4 regions of the Erwinia sorbitola genome follow, and region 2 is predicted to be linked to each of the others. Evidence: predicted binding sites of a transcription regulator. Region 2 holds the regulator's gene; each other region holds the start of a gene.

Region 1 (7,606 bases), 2.2 Mb from region 2:
TTCCGCAAGAAAACGCCCCACGCTGCCAAAAATACTCAGCCCGCCAACATCCAGCGCGAAAATCAGCAGCGTCTGCATCAGCACAAACAGTGACTCCAGCCCCATTACCGAGGGGGTCAGAATTCGGTTGCGCGTCAGGGTCTGAAACAGCAGCGTGCTGATGCCGGAAGCAAACCCTACCAGTACCATGGTGGCGAGGATCTGCCCGCGATGCCGCAGGATATAAGCGGTATTGCCGTTCAGGCCGATGGTCATAAATATCCCCATCAGCCCCACCAGTAGCGCAGCCAGCAACAGCAGGCGCTTTCCCGGGGACAGAGAGACAGAGGCGTCAGTGCGCATGGCGTTTCGACCTCACAATCAGTACCAGGAAGACGATCGCGCCCAGCACGCCAAGCAGCGCACTGACCGGAATTTCAAACGGGTGAATAATCAGACGGCCAATAACATCGCAGCCGATTACCAGTATCGCGCCAATTAACGCCACCCAGGGTACGGTTCGGCGCAGATTATCCCCCAGGGCCAGGCTGACAATATTGGGTACGATTAACCCGAGGAACGGCAGCACGCCCACCACCACAATCACCACGCCGCTGATCATCGCAATAATTGCCATCCCTATCAGCATCACGCGTCCGTAGTGCAGCCCGACATTAACCGAAAAGTCGCGTCCCATGCCCGCCACGGTAAAGCGGTCGGCAATCACAGCGGCCAGCAGCGTCATCGCGCCCACCAGCCACAACAGTTCGTAACGCCCCTGCATCACGCTGGAGAAGTCGCCGGACTCCCAGCCCCCCAGCGACTGGAGCAGGTCAAATTTCATGGCAAGGAAAGTGGTCACCGAGCTGAAAACCGCTCCCAGCATAATTCCGGCCAGCGGAACCATCAGGGAGGATTTCATACGAATACGCTGAATCAGCAGCATAAACAGCGCGGTTCCGCCCAGCGCAAACAGCGTGGCGACTCCCATTTTTAGCATGATTGGTGCGGCAGGGCTGACGATCATCACCAGCAGCAGTCCGAGGCTGGCAGACTGCGTGGTACCCACCACGGAAGGCTCAACAAAACGGTTTTGCGTCAGCATCTGCATAATCAGCCCCGCCACGCTCATTGCGCTGCCTGCCAGTAGCAGAGCTGCGGTGCGCGGAAAGCGACTCAGCATCAGAATCTCCCGCATTTCCGGATCTGACCACAGGCTGACCAGCGTAACGCGGCTGACGCCGACAAACAGGCTGCAAACAATCAGGCCCAGCAATAGTGCCAGGCCTGTAATAAAGGCAAAGGATTTCATTTACGGCTGAGTTTTCGCTTTATCCAGCACCTGCTTCACCTGGGTCATCAGATTACTGTAGCTCTGAATACCACCGGCAATGTAAAGCGAACCGGAATCGAGATATACCACCTGCTGTTTTTTCCAGGCATTGGTTTTACGCACCAGCGGGTTGTCCAGCACCTGCTGTGCAGAAGCCCCCTCTTTGCGGCCAATGGCGCTATCGCGATCCAGTACAAACAGCCAGTCCGGATTGGCTTCCATAATGAACTCAGGAGAGACCGCATTACCGTGCTTGCCTGTTTGCGGGAAGCTGGTAGCCGGTTTAAAGCCCAAAACATCATAGATAAAACCGAAGCGGGAGCCAGGTGAGTGGGCGCTAATTTTACCGCCGTTAATCATCAGCATCATGGCGCTTCCGGCGTGGGTCGATTCTTTACGCAGATCGGCAATCTGTGTATTAAACGCGGCGATGACTTCGCGGGCCTTATCCTGCTTATCGAAGATAGTGCCAAGCTGTTCGGTGCGTTCAGTCAGGCTCTGCACGAAGTGCTTTGGATCAAGGTCGAGAGAAATTGTTGGAGCAATTTCACTCAGCTTGCCATAGGCCTCGATAGCGCGGGCACCGGCGAGAATCAGGTCAGGTTTCGCATTGCTCAGGGCTTCATAATCAGGTTCAAACAGCGTGCCCGCATTGAAATACGCGGAGTCGTTGTACTTCGCCAGATGCGCCGGGTAATGCGCGCTCGTCTGCGGTACTCCGATTACCTTGACGCCCAGGGCATCGGCAATATCCAGCGTTGCCGGGCTGAGGATCACCACTCGCTGTGGGTTTTTCGGCACGGCAGTGGTGCCCTGCGCGTGAACGATCTCAAGCGTTGCGGCGTCTGCTGCCAGAGCCACGGGGGCAGAGAGCAGCATGATGGAAAAAAGCGTTGAAACCAAAGCCTGAGGGAAGCGCATTTTCTCTCCTGAGAATCAGATAAGTATTAAAAATGAGAATGATTCGCGTTAGATTTTGTTGCCGGATAATAACGACTACGTCTGCCAATGGGTAGCCACAACATGTCATTCTGCGCTCAAAAAAAAGCCAAAATTCATAACTTGCGGCAATTATGTAGATTGTGAAGAAATGATGAACGCCATAACCTGCTGTTATAGATGAAATAAAATCCGATCGTTTACTTTTATTGACAAAAGTGGCCAATTGTGGAGATTTTATGGATTCGTATTAATCACCATAGAAACGAGAACAATTATCGTTATCATGCACATTCTCTTACAACACCATACAGAATGAGATGATGCGATGAACAGGTACGGACACTTTCGACTACACCCTCTGGCGCTGTTATTGACGGCGACTATCGCCGGTACGGCAGTTGCCGCTGGCGACATTAACGCCGACGGCGAAGATGAAAACGTAATGATGGTTCAGAAAACGGCAGAGCAGGAGCTGAAGCAACAGCCAGGCGTGTCGGTCATCACCGCAGAGGATATCGCTAAGAATCCGCCAGTTAACGATTTGTCCGACATCATCCGTAAAATGCCCGGGGTCAACCTGACCGGTAACAGCGCCAACGGCAGCCGGGGCAATAACCGCCAGATTGATATTCGCGGTATGGGTCCGGAAAACACGCTGATCCTGATTGACGGCGTGCCGGTCAGTTCACGTAACTCAGTACGCTATAGCTGGAAAGGTGAACGTGACAGCCGTGGTGACAGCAACTGGGTACCTGCGGAGATGGTTGAACGGATTGAGGTTCTGCGTGGCCCGGCCGCTGCACGTTACGGATCCGGTGCCGCTGGCGGTGTGATTAACATCCATACCAAACGTCCGACCAAAGAGTGGCACGGCTCACTTTCGCTGTTTACTAACCAGCCGGAAGACAGTAAAGAAGGCGACACCAAGCGCACCAACTTCAGCCTGAGCGGCCCGCTGGCAGGCGATGCACTGACCATGCGCCTGTATGGCAACCTGAACAAAACAGACGCTGACGCCGCCGATATCAACCAGGCACAGAATGGCTCGTATGCCGCTGGCCGCGAAGGGGTGCGTAATAAAGATATTAATACGCTGATTTCATGGAAAATCACGCCCTCACAGATTATGGATTTCAGCTATGGCTACAGCCGCCAGGGCAATATCTACGCAGGGGATACGCAGTACAGTAACGGCAATATCAGTCCGGGCGGGCTGGTTGATTCGCTGTATGGTTCCGAAACTAATCGTCTGTATCGTCAATCTTACGGCATGACCCATAACGGCTTCTGGGACTGGGGCGACTCAAAACTTGCCTTCAATTACGAGAAAACCAATAACACGCGCCTGAAAGAGGGAGCGGGTGGTCGTGTAGAAGGAATGATTAACAGCGACGAATACAGCACCAGCCGCCTGCAAAACTATCGTGCCAGCGGAGAAGTTAACGTGCCGTTTGATCGCTGGATTGAACAAACCGTCACCCTTGGTGCCGAGTGGAATCATGAAAAACTCGACGATCCTGCCTCCATGTCAGCAACCGATGCCAGCGGTGAGACGATCGGTGATATATCGGGTAATCCGTCGGATCGTAATACGGAAAACAGCGCAACCACCGCAGCTGTCTATTTCGAAGACAATATCCAGCCATGGGAAGGCACTTTCCTGATCCCGGGGCTGCGCCTCGATCACCACAGTGAATTTGGTGCCAACTGGAGCCCCAGCTTAAACGTCTCCCAGGAACTGGGTGAGGGATTCAAGCTGAAAGCGGGTATTGCCCGGGTGTTTAAAGCGCCTAACCTCTATCAGTCCAGCGAAGGCTATCTGCTCAGTACCCGTGGCAACGGCTGCCCGACCACGGTTGCCACCGGTAGCTGCTATCTGATTGGTAACGATAATCTGGATGCAGAAGTCAGCGTTAACAAAGAGCTGGGGCTGGAGTTTGCCGCCGACGGATACGCAGCGGGCCTGACCTGGTTCCGCAACGACTACAAGAATAAAATCGTTTCCGGCACCGAATTGCTGGGTACGGCTTCGAATGGCTACAATATCCTGCAATGGGAGAACGGCGGCAAAGCGGTGGTGGAAGGGCTGGAAGCCAGTCTGACGCTGCCACTGGTTGAGGACGTGCTCGACTGGCGCACCAATGCCACCTATATGATTGAGTCAAAAAACAAGGAAACCGGTAACCCGCTGTCGATCATTCCAAAATACACCATTAACTCGATGCTGGATTATCAGATCACCGATAAGTTCTCCACCGAACTGAACTGGACGCTGTACGGTCGCCAGAAACCGCGTGAGTTCACTGAAAGCCGCCTTGAAGGAGACACCGGACTTTCCAGCAAAGAAATTGGCGCCTATTCCGTAGTCGGGCTGAACCTGAATTACACCCTCACCAGGAATCTGAGCCTGAAGGGTGGCGTCAGTAATCTGTTTGATAAACAGATTTATCGCGAGAACGACGGCGCATCCACCTATAACGAACCGGGCCGCGCCTATTACGCCGGAGTCACGATGTCGTTTTAAGGTATAAATGCTTTTTATAGCGTCAGGTGAAGCATAAAAATAAGGGCGTGAAGAGGATCACAGTTATATAAGAAATAATCCTGTTTATAGATATCTGCTTTTTAAACAGTGTTATTCACATTGTCAGGATTGTTACTGGATCTATCCAGGCAAAACCTGCTCGGGTATTCAGGGCTAAATAGTCGCTATTAATCGCGCTATAAGCCACGGATATCTGGGTGGGTTTTTTTTATTCCGAAACAGGATTTTTTCAATGTCATACAGGAGTTTTAATGATGAAAAAAAGGATGATGGCCGGGCTGGTCTTACTCGCAGCAACCACCACAACCGTTGCTGCTTATACCGCGCCGGTTCCGGCAGCGGATGACAGCATTACTGTCTACTTTGTGCGCCATGGTCAGACTCTGCTCAACTCCACAGAGCAGGTGCAGGGCTGGGTAGACAGCCCGCTGACACAACAGGGTATCACTATGGCGCGCGACGTTGGCGAAGGGTTGAAGAAGATTAAATTCGATAGTTTCTACTCCAGTGATGCCGGCCGCCAGCGTGAAACCCTGCGGGTTATTTTGCAGCAGGAAGGAGTAAAAAATTACCAGCCGCGTGAGCTGAAAGGCTTACGTGAAGTCTACTTTGGCTGTTTTGAAGGCTATCCGAACTCGGAGATGATAGCTGGTGCCGCGAAGTCACTGGGCCTGAAAGATGGCGCTGAGTTGTGGCGTCATATTAAAGCCGGTGCGCTTACCACGGATAAACAGATCGATGCGATTTCCAAAGCCGACCGCTGTGGCAAGGCGGAAACTTTTCAGCAGGTTAAAGCCCGCACCTCTGAGGCATTAAAAACGATGATCGATCAGGCGGAAGCTCAGGGGGATAAGACGGTGCTGGCTGTCTCTTCCGGCCTGGCCATTCAGACTATTATGGCTGGTTTAACCGATAACCCGGCAAGAAATAAGCCGCTGGAGAATGCTGCCGTAGTAAAAGTGGTTTATCACGACGGTCAGTACAGCGTGCCGGAAATAGGCAATATGCAGTATCTGAAGGACGGCAAAGCCGCTCTTGAAAAACAAGGCAAGGCTGCCAGCGCACCACGGAGTTAATTTAGCTGATAATTAATGCGGGCTAAAACGGCCCGCATACAGAGGAATTTTTCGCTTCCTGCTTGTTCCCTCCCCGCCCTATTTTGTTGATTTTGGACAAGGCTTCCCTCAGTTGCGATATATCCCAGGATGAGAATGAGTATTATCTCAAGATACCTCAAACGGGAATAACAATGATGATAGCTAATACACTCACCCGATTTAACCAGATGTTCTCACACCCCGACGCGGCCAAATTATTGCTGCGGCTGACGGTCGGTGGCCTGATGCTTTTCCATGGCTGGCATAAGCTTCATGCCGGGGTTGGCGGAATTCAGGGAATGCTGGTCGCCCACGGGCTGCCGGCTTTTATCGGCTACGGCGTACTGCTGGGTGAAGTAGTGGCACCGCTGCTGCTGATCTTCGGGATCCTCTGCCGCCTGTCTGCCCTGACCGTTATCGGCACGATGGTGGTTGCCTGGCTGCTGGCCGATCTCGGGAATACCTTCAGTCTGACGCCGGTTGGTGCCTGGGCTCTTGAGGAGATCGCCCTGTATGCGCTGGCCTCGGCGGCGATCCTGTTGCAGGGCTGCGGTAAATATTCAGTGTTAAAGAACAGCGCCTGGCGTTAACCTGCCCCGGCAACCATAACGCACCTGCCCCGGTGCGTTTTTTTTATCTGCACCTCCTCCCACTTCTCTGCCACCGGCTTTTATGGTCCTACCACTTTTGAATAAATCGCCACTCCGGCCACAGAAAACCAAAAAACAAACAACATTCATTGTATTTGGCTAACAAAATATTAACTATCTGCAACAAGCACCCCCGAATAGCTGAATTGGTAGGACCATAATCAGCAGGGGGCACATCATGACCGCCTCTGGAGAATCCTGTATGCAACCCTGGCAACAAGTGTACGATCCGCTGGGCAATATCTGGCTATCCAGCCTGATCGCCGCCATTCCGATTCTGTTTTTCTTTTTCGCGCTGATTAAGCTGAAGCTGAAAGGCTACCTCGCCGCCACTATCACCGTGGTGCTGGCACTGATGGTAGCGCTGTTTCTCTACCGGATGCCGCTCGATCGCGCACTGGCCTCAATGGCGTATGGATTCTTCTACGGACTCTGGCCGATAGCATGGATTATTATCGCCGCCGTGTTCGTCTATAAAATTTCGGTGAAAACCGGGCAGTTCGATATTATTCGTGCCTCAATTTTGTCGATCACTCCCGACCAGCGCTTACAGATGCTGATTGTAGGCTTCTCATTTGGTGCCTTTCTGGAAGGAGCCGCCGGGTTTGGTGCGCCAGTGGCAATTACTGCGGCACTGCTGGTCGGACTGGGCTTTAATCCGCTCTATGCGGCGGGCCTGTGCCTGATCGTGAATACCGCTCCGGTAGCTTTTGGGGCGATGGGGATCCCGATTATTGTTGCCGGGCAGGTGACCGGGCTGGACAGCTTTCAGATCGGGCAGATGGTCGGCCGCCAGCTGCCGTTCCTGACGATTATTGTCCTGTTCTGGATTATGGCTATCATGGATGGCTGGCGCGGTATCAAGGAGACCTGGCCTGCGGTCATGGTCGCTGGCGGTTCATTCGCGCTTGCCCAGTTTCTCAGCTCCAACTTCCTCGGCCCGGAGCTGCCGGACATTATCTCGTCTCTGGTTTCACTGGTATGTCTGACGCTCTTTCTGCGCGTATGGAAGCCGGTGCGAATCTTCCGCTTTAAGCCTGCGGATAACAGCGTTGAGCAG
Region 2 (7,606 bases):
CTGCATACTCATCTGAAAGCAGCAGTTCACGCATCGCGCGGACACGATCCTGCGGTCGGGATTCAGATTTAATGCTTTCCGCAGCGGAGGCTTTAACCGCCGTCGCCGCAGAAACATTAGCCGCAGCAGAGGCAGTCTGACCCGCAGTGAACTTCAGCATACGGCGCAAAATATCGGATGCGCTTTCTCCGATATGCTGAGTGTGGCTGGCAATATAACGGTATAGCTCTTCGTCGACTTCTATCGTTTTCATCATGATCCAGTACAGTTATAGCTAGTATCAGAACCGATCGTTCAGGAAAAAATCCTTGTCGCCAGCATGGCGTTGAAACGTTCCAGTTCTAACATCAGGATTATAAAGTTAAATCCTGCCGGGGTGTAGCGCCAGACCCGTTTCAGGGCAAAAGTAGGAATATGCCGCAAAAGGATCATGCCTGCTATTTGCACCAGCGGCAGAAGTTGTAAAATCCATGATACCCTAAGCCTTCATGCCAACTGTAAGAACTTTCACTATGAATTTGAATTTCCGCCTGCAAACTGAACAATCCGCCACCGAAGGACTTCCGCTGGTGTTGATCCACGGCCTGTTTGGTAGCCTGGATAATCTCGGCGTACTGGCAAGGGGATTAAAAGACGATCGCCGTCTGATTCAAATCGATGTGCGTAATCACGGTTTGTCTCCGCGTGCGCAAGAGATGGATTATGCGCTGATGGCGCAGGACGTCCTCGATACGCTTAACGAACTAGAGATCGATCGTTTCAGCGTGATTGGGCACTCAATGGGCGGCAAGATCGCCATGTCCCTGACCGCGCTGGCTCCCGATCGGGTGGCTGAGATCGTGGTTATCGATATTGCACCGGTTGCCTACAGCACCCGCCATCACGACAATATTTTTACCGCACTGAATGCAGTCACCGAGGCCGGTATCACCACGCGCAGTGATGCAACAGCGCTGATGCGCCAGACGATCGATGAAGAAGGGGTGATTCAGTTTCTGCTTAAATCATTCCACGACGGTGAATGGCGCTTTAACGTTCCGGTGCTGTTGGCATGTTATGACAAGATTATCGGCTGGCAACCGCTGGCCACCTGGGATAAACCTGTTCTGTTTATCCGCGGAGATCGCTCGCCCTACGTCGCCGACGAGTATCGTGATGCGCTGCTGACCCAGTTCCCGCAGGCACGCGCGCATGTTATTGCTGGTGCCGGCCATTGGGTACATGCAGAAAAACCAGATGCGGTTTTGCGCGCAATCCGTCGTTTTTTAGCGTTGTAAAAACGATTATTTACGCCAATGATTATCCTCACAATAATCCGGGCCTCCTCTTCGAGCGTACTTTTGGCGCTGACGGACGGCCTGGCTATCACTCCCCTGGAGCATTGATAACGATGTGACCGGTGGAATCGAGGCAGCCAGCGCAGGTGCGGCTTGAAGTATCAAGGGTATAAATGATTGTCGTCACCTCTTTCGCTGGGGTATGATGGCGCGCTAAAATTTTGCCGCTGCGCCTTATCAGGCGGCATAACGGCCCTATTCATCAGCAATCCAGCCTTCAGTATTACGATTCCTATGGCAAAAGAGAACACGGACCGCACGACGATCGATCTGTTTGCAGATGAACGGCGTCCGGGACGACCCAAGACTAATCCGCTGACGCGTGATGAGCAGCTGCGTATCAACAAACGCAACCAGCTCAAACGCGATAAAGTGCGCGGCCTGAAGCGTGTCGAGCTAAAAATGAACAGTGACGCGGTTGATGTCCTGAATCAGTTGGCGCTGGAGCGCAATATGAGCCGCAGTGAGCTGATCGAAGAGATGCTGCTGGAACAGTTGCAACGCCACCAGTCCTGATTGTATCGGGGCCTTAGCACTCAGCGACAAAACTGACAGCATTACTGATTTATCCGCTCACGACGGTCTGTTATCATTAGCGATATCTGCTAAAAAATCAGCAGTCACCATATCATTAAGATTCAAGAGGTTATTAAACTCATGGCACTCGTCGGCATTTTCTTTGGTAGCGATACAGGCAATACCGAAAACATTGCAAAAATGATCCAGAAGCAACTGGGGAAAGATGTTGCAGAAGTTCGTGATATTGCTAAAAGCAGCAAAGAAGACCTTGAAGCCTTTGATATTCTGCTGCTTGGTATTCCTACCTGGTACTACGGTGAAGCCCAGTGTGACTGGGATGACTTCTTCCCGACGCTGGAAGAGATCGACTTCACTGGTAAACTGGTAGCGCTGTTTGGCTGTGGCGATCAGGAAGACTATTCCGAATATTTCTGCGATGCCATGGGCACCATTCGCGACATTATTGAGCCAAATGGTGCCGTGATTGTTGGCCACTGGCCAAGCGAGGGTTATCACTTCGAAGCCTCTAAAGGCATGGCAGATGACAACCACTTCCTTGGTCTTGCCATTGATGAAGATCGTCAGCCAGAACTCACTAACGAGCGCGTTGAAAAGTGGGTAAAACAAATTTCTGATGAACTTCAGCTGAAAGATATCATCGAAGCATAACCACACCCGCTTGATGTGGGAGCTATCTCACATCAAGCAAGTGGTTTTTCCTATAGAAGTAATAGATACATGTTTGTAACTTTCATCTGCAAAACTGTACAATAACCCCATCGGTTACCCGCTTACTCAGCGCCTGCCCCACTTTTTGAGAATGTGAGTCGCTCAAAGAGTGGTGAGATGGTGTAAATCGAAATGCTGACCCGGCATAATTCGGACGCGCGCTTCCCTGGATGTAACGACACTTATCCTTACATCCCTTGCGGTTTCAGGCATCCCTTTAGGTTTTCATTTCGCAGTATCAGCTCTATACTGAAACGCACTCATCTTTAGCGTTGACCGATGTTCAGGGCTTTACAGCCACTAAGTGACTAGCAAAGTAACAGGACAATATCCGCATGACTGACAATAACACCGCATTAAAGAAGGCCGGCCTGAAAGTCACGCTTCCCCGACTGAAAATTTTGGAAGTGCTTCAGGAACCAGAGGGCCATCACGTCAGTGCGGAAGATTTGTACAAACGCCTGATTGATATGGGCGAAGAGATCGGTCTGGCCACGGTTTACCGTGTGCTGAACCAGTTCGATGACGCGGGGATCGTTACCCGCCACAATTTTGAAGGCGGTAAATCCGTTTTCGAATTGACCCAGCAGCACCACCACGATCATCTGATCTGCCTGGACTGCGGTAAAGTCATTGAGTTTAGAGACGAATATATTGAGGAGCGTCAGCGTGAAATCGCTACGCGTCACGGTATCAAACTTAGCAATCATAGCCTGTATTTGTATGGCCACTGTGCGCTGGGTGACTGCCGTGAAGACGAGACTCTGCACGATAAATAATCTGTACGACTCAGTGTTAAAAACCGGTGGTTTACCACCGGTTTTTTTATACCTGTTTTACAGTGACTCCTCCCGGCTGAAACGCTGCCCATCGGCACTGACACTGCGGATTTTCACCCCAGGTTTAACCAGCGGTGGGTTTTGCCTGTCGTAGCGCTGCCAGCTCTTCCCGTCATCAGTGCTAAACGCTATCTCCACCCCAGGTAAAGCGGTATTAGCTTCAAGCTTTCCGCTTACAATACGCGCCCCTGGCACCGGCAAACGGTATCTGATGCCGTGCTTCTCAAGCTTCGCCAACTCACGCTGACCGAGAATATTGGCAAACCGCTGCCAGTCCAGAAGCAGAGCCTGCTGGTCAACCCAGTGTGTCTCACCGCCCCGATACTCTTTACCCGCCTGATAATCCTGCTCCCAGGAGGCACGATGCCAGGCCCGTTCAGCCAGAGAGAACAGACGCGGGAACATCATATATTCCATATTGTCATCAGTTCTCACCGTTTCACTCCACAGCTGGGCTGACATACCCGCTGCACCCGGCCAGGCTTTATCAGACTTCGCGCTGAAATAATGGCCGTCACGGTCTGTGGATGTTTCCGCATTTTGTGGCAGGTTATCCGGTGCAAAACTGAACATTTTCCGCTCGTCACTGAAACGGGTTCCCCAGTAATATCCTCTTTCGAGCGGGTTCACCTCATAGGGGAAATCCATATAGAGATAGTCAGGATTGGAAATAATCACCTGATAGCCCTTGTTTGCCCAGTCATTTACCGTATCGAAACCACCCCAGTAAAGCGTATCCCAGAAGTTAACTGCGACCTCTGGCGTGGCAAATGCGTGAGCATCTTCGGCATTTTTTAATCCATCCTGCCATGCCTGCATTCGGTTAATGCCATGCTGTTTCAGCAAACCGCTGACCTTAAGTGCAAAATAACTGGGAAGATGAGCAAGATCGCTTACCTTTCCTGAGGCGATCATCCCCTGACAAACCGGAGATTTTGCCCATGGCAGATCTTCTCTGCTCATATCAAGCTGGCCTTTACCCGCTTCCGGGCGTTTGATATCGGTGTAGCCTGGACCAAGACGGATATTTTTGGCTTCATCACCGCCGAAGTGCCAGCTGCGCAGCGGCTGCCCCGCTTCGTGATGCATAAGCTGAATCTCACTGATAACTTTATCGGCAAAGTGCAATGATGAATCCAGGCAGGGATTCAGATAGCTGGTGCGATCGTAAAGCTGTACTGAGGTGGTATTGGAGTCATCCTCCGGATCGACCAGCCGGTATTCTGACGCCAGTTTATCCTGTCCGGCCTTTTTCAAACGCTGATAGCGCGCTTCCATGGCGATCACCGCCGCACGAGCATGGGCAGGCATATCCACCTCTGGCAGAACCTGAATCCCGCGTGCTTTAGCGAATTTCACAATCTCAATGTAGTCCTGGCGGCTGAAATAGCCGCTGCCGTTATTATCGCTGAACGGCCCTGAACCTAACTGCGGTAACAGACAGCGTTGTTCTTTGAGATCGTGGCATCGCCGGCCGCCAACCTCGGTCAGCTCAGGCAAGCCGGGGATCTCAATACGCCAGCCTTCATCATCGGTCAGATGGAAATGGAAGACGTTAACTTTCCAGGCAGCCATCTGGTCAAGCATCCGCAGGATCGCCGCTTTACTGTGAAAATTTCTCCCTACATCAAGGAAGATGCCCCGGTAAGCAAACCGAGGAGCATCATCAGCTTTCAGCGTGGCAATGCGGCCGCTGCCGTCCGCCGGTAACAGTGACATAATCGATTGCAGCCCGTAGAAAACGCCCTGCTCATCATAGCCAGTCACCTCAGCCCGATCTTTATTGATAACCAGACGATAGGCACCCGATTGCGCAGGAATATCCTTTAGCGCTGCCGGATCAATGCGGGTACTCACCGGATACCCTGCCTTATTCAGGCTGATACCGAGCAGCGAAAAACGCTGTCTGACCGCTTCCGCACGCTCGGCTGGCAGGCTTGCCAGCTCAAGGTGGACGCCGTTGCTAAGGTCGGCATCGTCTTTTGCTATCACAACCTTTAGTGGCGTGGGGGTAATCTGACCGCGCAGATCATCAGGTGCCAACTGTTTGATGTCATGATTTTTCGTAAACCGGCTGTTAGCCTGCATCAGGATATTTTTATCCTCAGCCTTACTTTTCCACTGGTCGCCAAAAGGTGCCACAAAGCTGGTGAGGTCTTCGGTATCGGTAACCTTAATGATTTGTGGGCTGGCATCCCCCGATGTCACATACCAGCGTGGCATGACATCAGTGATAAACAACTGCCAGTATTCATTGACGATCGGAATGGCAATTGACGCACCGGCCGCAATACCAGCAAACTTTTCTGTTGGCTCCAGTCGGGTCAAATCACCAACAATATGCACCATCCGAAACTGATCGCTCTCCACGGCCAGCGTTTTGTGCACATTACTCATATAAATCGCCCAGTTTTTACTGGTGATTGTCGGGCCATTGTTCGTGAGCGTAATTGTGGCGCGGTTACAGGAAGCCCAGTCGGCCCCCAGCGCGGCGCAGTCTACCCCGTGCAGAGCGGCCTGGTTATCAGTGACCTCATAGCGAACACCAAAGTGACTGATTTGATTGACCAGACTCTGACTGGCAGGAACCGCACTGCTCCCCAGGAAACTAACGACAGCCAGGGCTAACAGGCTGATTTTTTTATTGTTCATAGTTGCATCCTTCCTTGTCGCTTACCGAATATTTCATCTACATTTCCAGCCCTTTTTCCTCACGCTACAGAGTCAAAACAGGGTAAAAGGCGCAATGACGATAAACTTAACGTCTTTTTCATCCTGGAAAATATTGTTGTAACCACCCCCGTAGCTGGGAATATTGCTGTGATTGTCATAGCGGGTGTAATGCAGCTTAAATAGCGTTCCTTTGGCTGCACCGCCTTGAATTGTATAAAGTAAGTCAAGATTCCATGCTGACTCCTTCAGGCGCCTGTGCTGATCGTATACCGGGTTGCTGCTGGGTTTTGCATCCCATCCATAGGCATAGGAAGTGCCTACCCCCCATCCGGGAAGTTGCCAGCCAGCCAGATCGTAAATCACTCCGGCAAACAGCGCTTTTTCACCGTTGGCATTCCAGTCAGAGCGGGCATCCCACCATACGTCGAGGCGACCATTTGATGAGGCGTAACCCGGCGTCATACGTTGCAGGAAATAGCCCTGATTACCCTCCGCTTTTACCCAGGTACCTTCCAGACGTAAATCAAACGGCCCTGCGCTATATGCCAGAGTCAGTGCCTGTAACCACGCCATCCCATCATAGACATCATTGACATTATCACTACCGCCCTGCTCTTTATCCTTCGCACCATAAAATTGCCAGCTGGTGAGCAGCTCATTACCGATCAGTGGAAATGCATAAGATGCTTTGGCAAAATACTGATCCATATAATCTGCCGCCTGGCCGAAGGCTCCCTCAATGACCAATTTATTGGTGAAGTCATATTTAAAACCTAAGGAATGCAGATAGCGTATTCCAGTTTCACCATCAGCCTTGCGGAAGTTATACATATTTTCATACCACGGGGCTTTATAGCGGTTGCTCCACATATAAGAAAATGACAGTACACCTGCCTCACCATAGTCGCGGCGGTAGCCACTTTCTGCACCGAGATAAGTCCCGGGTAAAAAACTCCAGTGTGGTGCCAACAGCGTTTGTCCGCCAGGTTGTAAATATCCCGCCCGCAGCCAGATATCTTCATACTTAACTTTTACCGCCGCCTTATAAATGCTGCTACCGCTACGATCGCCACTCCAGCGCTCATCCCAGCGTGTTTTTGCATTACTGAAGCCAATTTCATTCGGAGCCGCAGGCCCGCTGTTCGACATCTCAATAGCGCCAAAAAGCGCCAGATCAAAGCCAATAATATCAGCCGCATATCCGGATGAAAAATCCAGACTGCCGTTGAACGTTGAATGATGCAGGTTCTGCTGATACTGGCCATATTTCTCACTGCCAGGAATAAGATCTTTACGGTCGCGCTGCCGCTGCCAGTAGTAAATAGTACCGTTCAGAGAGGAATCAGCAATTAAACCACTCGCCATCGAGGGAGTAGAATATAAAACCGCAGGTAAAAATAGACTAAACACCAGCGGGGCCGCCAGCGCACGTTGCACAGAGGTAATTGAAAGCATCGAATAATCCCTATTCTTAATTCTTATCGGGCGATAAAAATAACAACTTTCGGT
Region 3 (7,606 bases), 630 kb from region 2:
GTTGATGAACCCGCCGTCCAGAAACCACGGATGTCGCTGGCAGGCTTCCGCCATGAAGAACGTTATGACTCAGCCTCGCTGCCGGATGTGATTAAAGCCTACAATCAGGTACTGGTTGCCCACTGGCAGAGTACCGGGCGTACCGATGGGGATAACTGGGGCAATAACACCGCCAGCTATTATCAGAATATCTATTTCCCTAAAGTGCAGCCTGCAATTTTGAAACAGGGCTTTGGCATCGATAAATAAGCATAAAAAAGCCCGGACAGTGCCGGGCTTTGTTATTACGGGGGCTTGCAGAATAACAGCTCCTGCTATTCTGTCTGACCTGTCTGACTAACTGTAAGCAAGCAGTGCACGCTGGCAAAGCTCTGAACGCACACAGTCCTGTTTATCAAAACGCACCACGCCAATCATCTCATCCTCCTCGAAGCGCGCCATCGCGTCGCTGAGTCCGGACTTCACATGAGCAGGCAAATCACACTGAGTGATATCACCATTGACGATAACCGTGACGTTTTCTCCGAGGCGGGTTAAAAACATTTTCATTTGGGCGGCGGTGACGTTCTGCGCCTCATCCAGAATCACCACAGCGTTTTCGAAGGTGCGGCCACGCATATAAGCGAAGGGAGCGATTTCCACTTTGCCAATTTCGGGACGCAGGCAGTATTGCATAAAGGACGATCCCAGACGTTTAACCAGAACGTCATATACCGGCCGGAAGTACGGGGCAAATTTCTCTGAGATATCTCCAGGCAGGAATCCCAGATCCTCATCCGCCTGCAACACCGGGCGCGTAACGATGATCCTGTCGACATCCTTATGTATCAGGGCCTCAGCCGCTTTTGCGGCGCTGATCCAGGTTTTACCGCAGCCTGCTTCGCCGGTAGCAAAGATCAGCTTCTTACTTTCTATGGCGTGGAGATAGTGCGCCTGAGCTTCATTTCTGGCTTCAATCGGCGAGTGGTCGCGGGTATCGCGAGCCATGCCAATAGAGTCCAGTCCGCCCATCTGCACCAGCGAGGTGACCGATTCTTCTTCGCGCTGACGATGACTGCGTGAATCACTACGAAGCACACGTTTTGCTTCACGACGCGCTTTGATCACTGCTTTCTGTCTTCCCATAGTGGCACCTTACAGTTGGTTTCATTTCCCGCATCAGTTATATCAATGCGATTACGTGAACGCTTTAGAGGTTGTGGCTTCCTTTTAAGCCTTGTCTGGCCGTTGGAACAAATGCAAAGCAGAGCGCATGCCCGCAGTGCACCGGAAAGGGTTAAAGGAGTTGAGTTGCCGTTGGATTGTGAAAGAAGTGAAAGTTACAGAGGAAATGTATTCCTCACAAATGTTTGCGATATAAGACGTTACGACTAATAACCCGTTAAGGGATCTCTGCATTCGCTATCTCCACCCATAAAAACTCGATGCGAAAATCAACAGCAATTTCATATTCTTCATATTAGCTAAAAAAAGCAACATTTTTTTTACCGTTTATATGACAGTTAGATGAACCTGTTTTTTATCATGAAGTTACGAAAGAGAATTTATTTTTAACGCAGGTGCAGGAAAGAGTAAATGGGTGATTTTTAATCAGATCAATTGTATTGCGCTTATTACCTGGAGCAGCAAAAGATTAGCGGATTAAGATTAATCCGCTAAATAAGATCAGGCTTCCAGCAGCCCCTGGGCCAGATAGTGCTGTGCGTCCGCCACGCCTGGCAACACGAAGAAATATCCACCGCCAATCGGTTTTATATATTCTTCAAGCGCTTCGCCATTAAGGCGTTTCTGCACGGTAAGAAAACCTTTTTCTAAATCGTGCTGATAACAGACAAACAGCAATCCCATCTCCAGCTGGCCAGAATTAGAAACTCCCAGAGAATAACTGTAACCACGACGCAGCATCAGGCTGGATTGCGTTTCCGGCGTGCGCGGGTTAGCCAGACGGATATGGGCATCCATCGGAATAACGTCGCCCTGCGGATCGCTGGCATAATCAGGCACATCATGCTCTTTATGCATACCCAACGGCGCACCGCTATGTTTCTCACGGCCAAAAATGGTCTGCTGTTCACGCAGCGGAGTACGATCCCAGAACTCTACGTGGAACTGGATAATACGCGCCACCTGGTAGCTGCCACCCAGCGTCCACGCTGGTTCGCCCTGCCCCTTGCTGACCCACAGAATATTATCCATCAGGTTGCCGTCGGTACTGTCCGGATTCGCCGTGCCGTCTTTAAAGCCCAGCAGGTTTATCGGCGTCTCTTTGCCTCTGCTACGTGCCGCATGATCCGAGATAAACCCTTCACGCCGCCAGCGTACACTGAGCAGATCCGGCGAATGCTTGATAATATCGCGCAGCGCATGGATCACCGTGTCATTGGTATTTGCACAAATCTGCAATAGCAGATCGCCGTGGCACAGCCGGGCATCAAGGGAATCATTCGGGAAGCGCGTCATCGGCTGCAACTTCAGCGGTTTTAAACCCTGTAAACCGAAACGCTCGTCAAACAATGAAGTGCCGACGGAAACCGTAATAGTGAGGTTATCCGGATAGATATCATCACCCAGAATCCCGGAATCCATTGGCGGCAGCTGCGGATTGGTAACCAGCGGCGCTTTACCGCCTGCGGTCAGAAACGCAATACGGTCGGTTAACAGGCGGAACAGACGCACCAGATCGGCTTTGTCCGTGGCCAGCACATCAAAAGCCACCAGCATCATTGACGCCTGCTGCGGCGTGGTGATCCCGGCCTGATGAGCACCATAAAATGGCTGGCGCTCCTGGCGGGCACCGGGTGGCAGGGTTCCCGGCGATGAGGTTTTCTCTTCACTGGCCGCATGAACCGGGCAACCACCCGCCACGACCAGGGCACCGCTGAGGATGCCCATCCCTTTCAGTAAACGACGACGTGACGCTAACGCCACGCCATCAACAGGTTTTGCCATTTATAATTAATCCAGCCCCAGCGTACCGCGCAGCAGTGCAAGATCTTCGGCCAAAGCCGTGATAGGACCTTTCAGCGCCGTGCGATCGGCATCAGTTAATTTTTCGTAGGATTCAAAGCCATCTTTGGTACGGTACTTCGCCAGAATGGTGTCGACTTTCTTAAAGTTACCGTCCACTTTCGCCAGCAGCTGCGGGTTAGCTTTCTGCACCAGCGGACGCAGCAGGTTAACAATCTTCTGCGCGCCATCAACGTTGGCCTGGAAATCCCACAGATCAGTCCGGCTGTAGCGGTCTTCTTCACCGGAAATTTTGCTGGAAGCGACTTCCTCAATCAGACCGGCAGCACCGCCCACGACTTTGCCCGGAGGGAAGGCCAGCTCACTGATTCGGGTTTGCAGATCCAGCACATCTTTGTACAGCTGGTCGGCGAATTTATCCATACCTTTGGTGGTGTTATCAGCAAACAGTACCTTTTCCAGACGGTGGAAACCGGTGAACTTCGGATCGGATGCTTTCTTCTCGAAATCATCTTCACGGGCATCAATGGCACCGTCGAGATCGGAGAACAGTTCAGCGATAGGTTCGATGCGCTCATAGTGCTGACGGGTTGGTGCAAACAGCGCTTTTGCCTTCTCCAGATCGCCCGCTTTCACCGCATCGGTAAAGGCTTTGGTGCCCGCAACCAGCTGTTCGACTTCTTTAGTGACATACAGCTTGTAATCAGCAATCGGGCCAACCAGTTGCAGCACATCAGGCTTGCCATCGTTGACTTTGCTGCCGTTGGCTTTAACGATCAGCTTGCCTTTCGGGTTGCTCAACAGGCCGCAGGTAATGTCGTACTCACCGGCTTCCAGGTTAGCCGTCAGCTTCTGGGTGAAGGATGGCGCGATATTTTCACGCTCTTCCACTACCATCACGCCTTTCAGAATCTCCCACTCCAGCGCTTTCTGGCTGTTATTTTTGATGATGAACTGTGTTTTCCCGGCATCAACCGTCAGCGTCATCGGCTCACACTGTTTATCGGTCACGCTAACGTTAACCTTCGGGATATCGGCAGCCAGCGCAGCACCGGACGAGGTGAGAGCCGCAAGCAGAGCAGCATTCAGTGCCTGGCGGCGAAAGTGTGTGGTCATAAAGTGATCCCAGTTAAAGTGTTATAAGCGGCAGACCAGTGGTCTGCCAGACAGAATCAGCGCGTGGTACGCGCAGAGGTCGAAATGGTGCGCGCGGGCATAGCAAACAGCAGCAACGCAGGAACCAGATAGATAAACCATACGGCCACTTCACTGACGCTTGGCGCTTCCTGGTAGCCCAGCAGCCCTTCCAGCAGAGTACCGATAACGCTGTGAGTGGTTAACACGCCGCTGAAGTCGAATGCCAGCTGCTGGAAGTGATTCCACAGCCCGGCTTCATGGAAAGCGCGGATCGCCCCGGCGGCCAGACCGGCTGCGACAAAAATGATAAACAGGCTGGTCCACTTGAAGAAACTGGCAAGGTTAAGGCGTACCCCGCCCCAGTAAATAAGCATACCCAGCACCACTGCGGTACCGAGGCCCAGCATCGCTCCCAGCGGCGGGCCGTAGCCCACATCCTGCTGAAATGCCGCCAGCAGGAAGAAGACTGACTCCAGGCCTTCACGTGCCACGGCCAGAAACACCATCATCACCAGCGCCCAGCCGCTGCTGTTGCCTTTCTGCAATGCGCTGTCGACAGCATCTTCCAGCTGCGCTTTTACGTTTCGGGAGACTTTGCGCATCCAGAACACCATCCAGGTGAGGATCACTACGGCGACAACGGCAACCAGGCCCTCGAACAGCTCCTGCTCTTTCTGCGGAAATTCGCCAGTGGTTTCATTGATAAACCAGCCCAGTGCCAGGCACATAGCGGCGGCAACAAACACCCCAATCCACATCGCGCCAAACCACTGGCTGCGCTGGGTGCGTTTCAGATAACTGGCTATCAGGCTGACAATCAGCGCCGCTTCCAATCCTTCGCGTAACATAATGAGAAACGGGACAAACATGCCATACACCTCAGAGCGTGAAATCAGGTCAAAAACCGTAAAGATAAGTAAAATAAAAACGATACTGATTATCATTATCGCGCATTAAATTACAAGATGGCTGGAAGATATTTTCGTGTTTTGCGAGGAGGGTAAAAGCATTCGAGGTAGCTGCGGGCGGGCAGTTCCTCAACGCCAGGCCCCGTCAGAGAGCCTGAACGTATAGCGGGAATGGCAGAAAACAAGCCTATACGCTGGCATCAGACAACGCCAGCGCACAGAGAACGATTATTAGTCGGCCTGGTATTCCGCTTCAGCGGCATCAAAACGCTGCTGCGCGGCGGCAGATGGCGCTTTGCCCAGCAGGCTGAACGCCACAATGGCAATCGTGGCAAACAGGAAGCCCGGGATGATCTCGTAAAGATTCAGCCATGCATACTGTTTCCAGATCAGAACCGTTGCCGCACCGACAATCATACCGGCCAGTGCGCCATTACGCGTCATGCGCTTCCACACCAGAGAAAGCAGTACTACCGGCCCGAATGCAGCGCCAAAGCCCGCCCAGGCGTAGCTCACCAGCCCCAGCACACGGTTGTCCGGATTCGCCGCCAGCGCAATGGCAATGGCGGCCACCAGCAGCACCATAAGACGCCCGACCCATACCAGTTCACGCTGGCTGGCACCCTTACGCAGGAAGTTCTTATACAGATCTTCCGTCAGCGCGCTGGAACAGACCAGCAGCTGGCAGCTAAGAGTGGACATTACTGCCGCGAGAATTGCCGACAGCAGAATACCGGCAATCCAGGGGTTAAAGAGAATACGCGCCAGCTCTATAAAGATACGCTCACCGTTTTGCGAGACTTCGCCCGCCTGATCCGGATGGTTCTGGAAGTAGGCAATACCGAAGAAGCCCACGGCAACGGCACCCGCCAGGCAGAGGATCATCCAGACCATGCCGATACGGCGCGCGGTACGAATGGAGCGATGAGAATCAGCAGCCATAAAACGCGCCAGAATATGCGGCTGACCGAAGTAGCCCAGTCCCCAGCCCAGCAGAGAGATAATCGCCACAAAGTTCAGGTTCTTCAGCATATCAACGTTGCCGAGGCTTTTTGCTTCGATCACTTTCATCGCATCATCCAGGCCACCGACGGCGAGGATAACCATGATCGGCGTCAGGATCAGAGCAAAAATCATCAGGGTGGCCTGAACAGTATCCGTCCAGCTCACTGCCAGGAACCCGCCAACGAAGGTGTAAACGATAGTGGCTGCGGCACCGGCCCACAGCGCCGTTTCATAGCTCATGCCGAAGGTGCTTTCAAACAGTCGTGCGCCCGCCACCACGCCCGAGGCGCAGTAGATGGTGAAGAACACCAGGATAACCAGCGCTGAGATCACCCGCAGCAGCTTGCTGGAGTCTTCAAAACGGCTGGAGAAATAGTCAGGCAGCGTGAGGGCATTATCATGATACTCAGTCTGCACACGCAGACGGCCCGCAACAATTTTCCAGTTCAGCCAGGCACCAAGTGTCAGGCCGATGGCAATCCAGCTTTCGGAAATCCCGGAAAGGAAGATGGCACCCGGTAGCCCCATCAGCAGCCAGCCGCTCATATCCGATGCACCGGCAGAGAGCGCAGTTACCACGCTGCCCAGACTGCGTCCACCCAGAATATAGTCATCAAAGTTTTTCGTTGAACGGTAAGCAATAAAACCAATCAACACCATGCCGAGAATATAAATACAAAATGTCACCATCATTGGCGTACTTACAGTCATTCAGGTTCTCCACTTATTATTAGTTTCCACAGCGGGAGGCTGTATATGCGTCAGCTGCCGGAACGTAGCAAGCCAGCGCAAGGTTATGGCATCCAGCCGGGGGCGGTATCCTGCCGTAAACGGCTGTGTGGCACAAACGATTTAACACAGCTTGCACATCCATTTCACCAGGTTGTTACCTCTAAATGTTGGCAGGTTGCACTCCATCACATTTCGCCCGGTTGCACCCGCACAACATCCTCATTAAACCCAGGGTTTACGGCACTCTGTAAACCTGGCGAGATTCTTGCAGCAATATCCATGCCGCTTTTTGTGCGTTAACAAAAAGCCAGTTTTAAAGTTTGAGGATAGGGTCACATTTAACGAGGTTGCACAAAGTTGCAACATCAGTGATATTGCACCCTATCATTTGTTATCCACTGATTCAGGAGCTGTAAGGCATGGGCACAACTACCATGGGCGTGAAACTGGACGATGCCACGCGTGACCGGATTAAACAGGCCGCACTGCAAATTGACCGCACCCCGCACTGGCTGATCAAGCAGGCTATTTTCAACTATCTGCACCAGATTGAGCAAGGTACTGCATTGCCTGAACTTCCAACCGGCAGCACCCCGGTTGAAACTGAGGAACGCCCGCCGGAGGAGACGCATCAGCCCTTCCTCGACTTCGCCGAGCAGATTCTGCCACAGTCGGTCGCCCGTGCCGCCATTACCTCCGCCTGGCGTCGTCCTGAAACGGAAGCGGTGCCGATGCTGCTGGAGCAGGCGCGTTTACCACAGCCGCTGGCAGAGTCCACCCACCGTATGGCATACCAGCTGGCGGACAAGCTGCGGCACCAGAAAGGTGCAGGCGGACGCGCCGGAATGGTGCAGAGC
Region 4 (7,606 bases), 1.6 Mb from region 2:
CGTCTCTCCGAAGCGCGGCGGCGCGGTATCCTGCGTACGCTGCAACTGGCGCAGGATCTTGGTGCGGAAACCGCCACCCTCTCCGACCCCAGCGAAGCCAGCGCGGTGCTGCGCTACGCCCGCGAGCATAACCTGGGGAAAATTATTATTGGCCGCCGTCCTTCACGGCGCTGGTGGCGCGAACGCTTTGCCGACCGGCTGGGTGAGCTGGGCTCGGATCTCGATATTTTAATCGTCGCGCTGGATGAGCCGATCCCGGAAGCTGCCAGTCCGCTGACGCCACGTGCGGGCGGCAGTGAAGGTAAATGGCATGCACAGCTGAAGGGCTGTGCCGCCGCGCTGCTGCTCTGTACGCTGGTGACTGTGGCAGGCCGCTGGTTGCTGCCGGCGGTGGATTCGGTCAACCTGGTCATGGTCTATCTGCTGGCGGTGGTGATTGTCGCACTGCGCTACGGCCGCTGGCCTTCGGTGGTGGCAACACTGCTGAATATCGTCGCCTTTGACTTAGTTTTTGTCGCCCCGACCGGCACCATGGCGGTGTCGGACGTGCAGTATCTGGTGACTTTTGGCGTGATGCTGGCGGTGGGCGTTATCGTCGGTAATCTTACGGCCGGCGTACGCTATCAGGCGCGGGTGGCGCGTTACCGTGAGCGGCGGGTGCATCATCTGTATGAGATGGCAAAAGCACTCAGCCGCGCCCTCAGCCAGCGCGATATCGCCGACACGCTCAATCGCAGTATTGAAAGCACCCTTCAGGCGCGCAGCGAGCTTTATCTGCCCGATGAACATGGCGAGCTGGTGGCCGTGGGTGAAGCTCACCTCAGCGCCATACCGGATCGGGCCATTGCCCGCTGGAGCTTTGATAAAGGCCAGCCAGCCGGGGCGGGTACCGATACGCTGCCCGGCGTTCCCTGGCAGATGCTGCCTTTAAAAAGTGGCAATGAAACCCTTGGCCTGCTGATTCTGGAGCCGCTTAACCTGCGTCAGCTGATGATCCCCGAACAGCAGCGGCTGGTAGAAACCTTTACCATGCTGATTGCCAACGCGCTGGAACGCATGGCCCTGAGCCAGCGTGAAGCCGTGGCGCGGCTGGCTGCCGAGCGTGAACAGATGCGTAATGCATTGCTGTCGGCGCTCTCACATGATCTGCGCACGCCGCTGACGGTGCTGTTTGGTCAGGCAGAAATCCTTACCCTCGACCTCGCCTCCGAAAACTCACCCTATGCCCCGCAGGCCAGCGCGATGCGCGAGCAGACGCTGAACACCATCCGGCTGGTCAATAACCTGCTGGATATGGCACGGCTTCAGTCCGGTGGTTTCCATCTGAAACGCGAATGGATGGCGCTCGATGAACTGGTGGGCAGCACGCTGCGTCAGCTTTCAGCGCTGCTGGCAGGACGCAATATCGCGCTCGATCTGCCGCCAATGCTGCTGATAGACGTCGATGGCCCGCTGATGGAGCGGGTATTAAGCAATCTGCTGGAAAATGCGCTGAAGTATGCAGGCCCGGCGGCGAAGATTGGGATACGTGCCACGCAGCCCTCAGCGCAGCGGCTGATGCTGGAGGTATGGGATAACGGGCCGGGTATTGCCCGTGGTCAGGAGCAGCTGATTTTCGAGAAGTTTTCCCGTGGCAATAAAGAGTCATCGGTGCCGGGTGTCGGGCTGGGGCTGGCGATTTGTCAGGCCATTGTCACCCTGCATGACGGCACCATTTATGCGGAGAACCGGCCACAGGGCGGAGCACGCTTTATTATCGACCTGCCCCTCACGCCGCCGCCGGTACTTGAAGATTATGCGGAATAGCCCGTCCCATGCGGGGATGGCACCAGCGGACGAGGCATGCCTCGTCCGTTTCACCCCAGACGTTCTGCAATAAACTCCACGGCCCGTTGTGCGCCCTGTTCCGAAATGGTGTGACCAATACCCGGTTCAAACTGGCTGGTGACCTGTACGCCTGCGGCACGCAGCCGCTGTTCTGCCGCCTGGCCTTCCTGCACCGGGATCACATCATCAGCCATACCGTGCAGCAGCAGCACGGGGGTATTTAGCGCAGGAGCGAACGGCTGAGGCGATGACAGGCGGCCCGAGAACGCAACCATCCCCGCTACCGGCCAGCGGCCCGATACCAGCGCGTCCAGCGCCATAATTGAACCCTGCGAGAAGCCCACCAGCACCACTTTATCCAGGCTATCGCTCATCTGGTGCTGCTCAAGTATCGCCTGCAGCTGCTGATCAAACGCCACCCGCGCTGCGGCCACGCGATCCGGGCGATTCTCCGGCGTAATCCCCGACAGGCTAAACCACTGCCAGCCCGCGCCATGTTCAAAGTGATACGGTGCATTGGGACTGGCAAAGCTCACGCCGGGCAGCGCTGGTGCCCAGTAGTCACCCAGGCCTGCGAGATCGTCCCCGCTGCTGCCAACGCCATGCAGTAAAATAACCAATCCTTTCGACATTCTTTTCGACTCCGCTATGCTTCACACTTTATCTTTATCTTTCCGCGACATACTGTCCAGATAGCCCATCACAAAGGCCGACAGTACAAACGTCAGATGAATAATTACATACCACAGCAGTTTATTATCCGGAATATTGCGAGCATCCATAAATACGCGCAGCAGATGGATGGAGGAGATGGCCACAATTGAGGCTGCCACTTTATTTTTCAGCGAGCCAGAATCCATCTTACCCAGCCAGTTAAGCTTTTCACGGTGCTCAGAGATATCCAGTCTGGAGACAAAATTTTCATAACCGGAGAGCATCACCATCACCAGCAGGCCGCCCACCAGCGTCAAATCGATCATCGAAAGCAGCACCAGTACCAGCTCATTTTCTGCCATCGCCAGCACATTGGGCAGCAGGTGGAAAACCTCCTGGAAAAACTTAATGGCCAGCGCCAGCAAACCGAGCGACAGCCCCAGGTAGATAGGGGCCAGCAACCAGCGCGAAGTATAAATCAGGTTTTCGACGAAACGTTCCATAACATCCAGTTCACAAATCAGCAGGGAGCACAGTATAACCGATGATTTATGAACTCTTTCAAGATACGGGCGCTTAAAATTGCGGAATTTTAAGGACTTTACGTTGTGATAAAAATGACGGGGGAAATCAGATCCTGCGCCTGTCAATCGTACAGGCTCTTACTGCTCCCGCACCCGCTGCGCCTCGTCATTCCCGCCCTGCGGCAGCAGATCGTTAATCGGACGCATCATCTTTTTCAGCTGGCGTTCATAGCCGAACGGGCTGCCCTGCCCGTTATTCGTATGCGCACTCATCTGAGGATGGCTGACTACCGCAGCCTGCGTCAGGGGAGTGAGACAAAACGCCGCCAGCACGGCGGCCAGTTTAACCAACTGTGACATTCAGAGGCTCCGGGATTAATGGTACTGACGGTACTGGATACGGTAATCTCGCGGGGTAACGTTGAAGTGCTTCTTAAACACCCGCTGGAAACACTGCTGAGAAGAGAAACCGAGATCCATTGAAATCGCCATAATGCTTTTGGTGGAACTGACCAGCACAGATGCAGCCTGATCGAGACGGCGGCTGCGTATAAAAGTGGCGAGGGTAATGCCCCGTTGCTCTTTAAACGCACGTTGCAGATGCCACTTTGAGTAGCCTGATTTGGCCGCTACCGTTTCGATATTCAGCCCCTCTTCGAGGTGATCGTCAATCCAGTCCACGATGACGTCGACAATTTCATGTTTCATATTTAGCTCCGCGATGACGGGCGCAAAACGCCCACTCCTGCCTTAAAAGTTCAAGGAAGTTAGTTATTATTTTGATTTTATTGAAGTAATTACGATATGAAAAAAAAGGGAGAACATATCAAAAAAACGTAGAAGGGATGGTATTAGAGCGCTTAAAATAGTTCAAATAGATAGTATTAATCTTTGATAATAGATAAGGGCTATATGTCAGCCAAAATGGATCTCAACCTGGTACGGGTGTTTATCGCTATCTATGAAACTCAGAGCGTTAGCGGGGCCGCTGCGCGCCTGTTTATCACGCAGCCCTCAGCAAGCTACGCCCTGGCACGGCTGCGGGTTGAGACAGGTAACGAGCTGTTTAAACGCAGCCGTAAAGGGATGCTGCCCACTCCGACAGCCAGCCAGCTCTATACGATTTTTAAAAAGTCTCTGAGCAGCATTGAAAAGGCAGTAGCAGACACCCGCAGCTTCGCGCCGGAAACATCCTTTCACAAATTTCGTCTCGCGCTCTCCGACCTCGGCGAACTGCTGCTGCTGCCTGGTCTGGTACAGCATCTGCGCACTCTCGCCCCCAATGTTCAGCTGGAGGTGATCCCGGTGGAGATGCAGAAACTGGATGAATGGCTGCTGACCGGTAAAGTTGACGCCGCACTATGCAGCCGTAACGAGAGCATCTCGCTGGCGCAGCGTGACCGGATTATGGATGAGCGCTACGTCTGCCTGCTGAATTGCCAGCATCCACGCATTGGCGACACGCTGACGCTGGATGCCTATCTGGATGAGCAGCACATTATTGTGTCGACCATTAGCGGCCATTACATGGTGGAGGAGCGGATAAAAGAGTATGGCTTTGAGCGCCGCATCGCGCTGGAAGTGCCACACTTTGCCGCGCTGGGGGAGCTGATTGCCTCCAGCGAACTGCTGGTGACGCTGCCCTCCAGCGCGGCGAAAATCTATGTAGCACGCGGCAACGGACGCGTGATTGAACTGCCCTTTAAACTACCGAATCTTGAAGTATATCTGTACGCACACACCGAGATCGGCGATATCACCGCGAAAACCTGGTTCTATAACACCCTCAGAGACACCAGCCAGCGGCTGATGAAGCGCTGATCAAGCCTGGCGACGCGGTGCGCGGCTCCAGTAAGCCATAAAGCTGATGCTCTCTTTAGAGAGGCCGCAATCGCCCACCAGATAACGGCGCAGCTGCTTCACCGCGCTGGACTCCGCCGCCACCCAGCCGTGAAAACGGCTATCTACACTATCGGCGCGATCCCACAGCAACTCCTCTTCGGCCACATCTTTCAGCTCCTGCTGTTCAGGCGCAGCATCAGGCAGGATCACATGCTGTTTTACCGCACTCAGCAGCGCTTCACCGTGAGACGCCCCGCTCTCTTCACGCGGCAGCCAGTGAACTTCAGCAAACGGATAGTGGCTGAGATCGATACAGTCGCCGCGCTTTGGTACCTCGATAAACAGCTGTAACAGCGGCGGACTGGGCCACTCCGCCAGCTGCTCCAGAATAGCTTTAGCCGCCGGGAAGGCGGTTTCGTCGGCCACCACCAGCGCCCGCTCCACCTTTGGATGAGGGTTCCATTCGTAGCCGCCGCTGTCTGCCACATGCGCACGATTCGGAGCTATCATCTGTAACGCATCGCCCGCTTCGGCCGCCAGCGCCCAGGCGGAAGCGGGGCCTTCAGTACCGTGCATCACAAACTCTATTTCCACTTCGCCCGCTTCAGCATTGACATGGCGGAGGGTGTAAGTGCGGGGGATCGGACGAATTTCTGCGGGCATCCCGGCGATCATCTCCCACCATGCCCCTTCTCCGGTCAGCGCCGATGGGGTGCCGTTAAGCGAAGGAAACAGCAGCTTAATCCGCTGATCCGGCGCATCCATCTTCATCTGCCGTACATCATCACCGCTGAATACGCAGCACAGCATTGAAGGAGAAAGCACCTGCTTACGCGCCAGTACCACATTAAATAAGCGATAACCCTGAACACCCGCCATAAATCCGCCTTGTAAACCTGAAAGCCGCGCACGCGTGACAACGCACATAAGGCCGGCAAGAATAACAAAGCTAAATGATAATGAGAATGAGTATGAGGCTTCTTTACACCTGCATGCGTGAATAACGGATTGATCCCGCCGTGAAAAGCAGTAACGTAGAGCGTTCCCTTCCCTGATAGTCACGCGGAGCACGCCGATGTCCCTCACTCTTCTGACGCAGCTGGCCGATATTCCGGCCAGTCAGTGGGATGCCCTGGCTCCCAACGATCAGCCCTTTTTACGTCATGCCTTTCTCTCTGCGCTGGAACAGAGCGGTGCAGTGAGCGCTGCCAGCGGCTGGCTGCCGCAGCATCTCCTGTGGGTGGAGGATGGCACTATAAAAGCGGCGATGCCCGGCTACGCAAAAAACCATTCGATGGGTGAATACGTCTTCGATCACGCCTGGGCCGAGGCCAGCGAGCGGGCGGGGATCCCCTACTATCCCAAATGGCTGTCGGCGGTGCCTTTCAGCCCGGTCAGCGGCGCGCGGCTGCTGGGCGATGACCAGGCAGCAGCGCAGCTGTTGCGGGCGCTGCCTGAATTCCTCGCAGGGCAGCAGCTTTACAGCGGCCATATTAACTTTAGCGACGAGGGTGTTCGCCAGCGGCTGGAGCAGGATCAACGCTGGCTGCCGCGCCTCGGCTGTCAGTATCACTGGCACAACCGTGGCTTTCGCGATTTCCAGGACTTTCTTGATCTCCTCACCTCACGCAAGCGCAAGCAGCTGCGTAAAGAGCGCGAGCTGGTCGCCAGTCAGGGGGTGGAATTTGTCTGGTATCACGGCGCAGAAGTAGACGAAGCACAGTGGGATTTTGTTTACGCCTGCTATGCCAATACCTACCGGGTGCGTGGCCGCCAGCCCTATCTGCCGCGCGATTTCTTCAGCCTGCTGGCCGAACGTATGCCGGAGGCCATTCGTGTGGTGATTGCCAGCCAGCGCGGAGAGCCGGTGGCGATGGCGTTCAGCCTGGTGGACGGCAACACCTTCTATGGCCGCTACTGGGGCTGCCTGGAGGAGTTCAACCGGCTGCATTTTGAAACCTGTTTCTACCAGGGGATGGAGTATGCCATTGAGCACGGTTTACAGCGTTTTGACGCCGGAGCGCAGGGTGAACATAAGCTGATACGCGGTTTCGAACCGGTGCTGACGGAGTCCTGGCATCTGCTGCGCCATCCCGGGCTGCATGATGCAGTGGCCGATTTCCTGCGTCAGGAGCGCGAGGGGATACGCGCCTGGGCAGAAGAAGCTAAAACGGCGCTGCCGTGGCGGCAGCCAGACGGGCAATAAATAACGCCCGTCGCCCATGCCGAATTAATTACACTTCACCCACAAAACCGCCGGTCTGGTGACGCCACAGGCGCGCATACAGACCCCCTTTCGCCAGCAGCTCGCTGTGATTGCCAATCTCGGCGATCCTGCCCTCATCCAGCACTACCAGCCTGTCCATTCGCGCAATAGTCGACAAACGGTGGGCAATGGCGATCACGGTTTTCTCTCCCATCAGTGTCTCCAGGCTCTCCTGAATCGCCGCTTCCACTTCGGAGTCCAGCGCAGAGGTAGCTTCATCCATAATCAGGATCGGCGCATCCTTCAGCAGCACGCGGGCAATGGCAATACGCTGGCGCTGGCCGCCGGAAAGTTTCACCCCGCGTTCGCCTACGTGAGCATCCAGCCCGCTACGCCCCTGCGGATCGGACAACAGCGGGATAAACTCATCCGCTTTGGCCTGATGGATAGCCCGTTGCAGCTCTTCATCACTGGCATCCGGGCGGCCATACAGCAGGTTGTCACGAATCGAGCGATGCAGCAGCGAGGTGTCCTGGGTGATCATGCCAATCTG

What was found. The regulator Fur, encoded in region 2, represses iron uptake genes when iron is present. The targets are predictions, from matches to a motif close to ATAATAATGAGAACNACTATCAA.
Region 1: GN242_RS03345 (TonB-dependent siderophore receptor) is a predicted target of Fur. The motif match lies at 2,511-2,533, and genes of this name have one in related genera.
Region 3: efeU (iron uptake transporter permease EfeU) is a predicted target of Fur. The motif match lies at 5,026-5,048, and genes of this name have one in related genera.
Region 4: GN242_RS00615 (siderophore-interacting protein) is a predicted target of Fur. The motif match lies at 5,801-5,823, and genes of this name have one in related genera.

What each region holds. Positions count from the first base shown of each region.
Region 1 is NZ_CP046509.1:735,371-742,976, reverse strand. It holds gene GN242_RS03360 (iron chelate uptake ABC transporter family permease subunit) at 1-342, opposite strand, end outside; gene GN242_RS03355 (ABC transporter permease) at 332-1,291, opposite strand; gene GN242_RS03350 (siderophore ABC transporter substrate-binding protein) at 1,292-2,233, opposite strand; gene GN242_RS03345 (TonB-dependent siderophore receptor) at 2,580-4,778, shown strand; gene GN242_RS03340 (histidine phosphatase family protein) at 5,054-5,875, shown strand; gene GN242_RS03335 (DoxX family protein) at 6,052-6,486, shown strand; gene lldP (L-lactate permease) at 6,749-7,606, shown strand, end outside.
Region 2 is NZ_CP046509.1:3,260,990-3,268,595, forward strand. It holds gene seqA (replication initiation negative regulator SeqA) at 1-253, opposite strand, end outside; gene ybfF (esterase) at 513-1,277, shown strand; gene ybfE (LexA regulated protein) at 1,572-1,853, shown strand; gene fldA (flavodoxin FldA) at 1,995-2,525, shown strand; gene fur (ferric iron uptake transcriptional regulator) at 2,921-3,364, shown strand; gene GN242_RS14740 (beta-N-acetylhexosaminidase) at 3,422-6,076, opposite strand; gene chiP (chitoporin ChiP) at 6,149-7,552, opposite strand.
Region 3 is NZ_CP046509.1:2,628,244-2,635,849, forward strand. It holds gene GN242_RS11750 (NADPH-dependent oxidoreductase) at 1-249, shown strand, start outside; gene phoH (phosphate starvation-inducible protein PhoH) at 337-1,125, opposite strand; gene efeB (iron uptake transporter deferrochelatase/peroxidase subunit) at 1,666-2,949, opposite strand; gene efeO (iron uptake system protein EfeO) at 2,956-4,083, opposite strand; gene efeU (iron uptake transporter permease EfeU) at 4,140-4,973, opposite strand; gene putP (sodium/proline symporter PutP) at 5,244-6,728, opposite strand; gene putA (trifunctional transcriptional regulator/proline dehydrogenase/L-glutamate gamma-semialdehyde dehydrogenase) at 7,169-7,606, shown strand, end outside.
Region 4 is NZ_CP046509.1:141,795-149,400, reverse strand. It holds gene kdpD (two-component system sensor histidine kinase KdpD) at 1-1,806, shown strand, start outside; gene GN242_RS00640 (alpha/beta hydrolase) at 1,857-2,477, opposite strand; gene GN242_RS00635 (TIGR00645 family protein) at 2,481-2,984, opposite strand; gene GN242_RS00630 (hypothetical protein) at 3,144-3,365, opposite strand; gene GN242_RS00625 (helix-turn-helix domain-containing protein) at 3,381-3,713, opposite strand; gene GN242_RS00620 (LysR family transcriptional regulator) at 3,918-4,826, shown strand; gene GN242_RS00615 (siderophore-interacting protein) at 4,827-5,726, opposite strand; gene GN242_RS00610 (GNAT family N-acetyltransferase) at 5,923-7,053, shown strand; gene GN242_RS00605 (ABC transporter ATP-binding protein) at 7,082-7,606, opposite strand, start outside.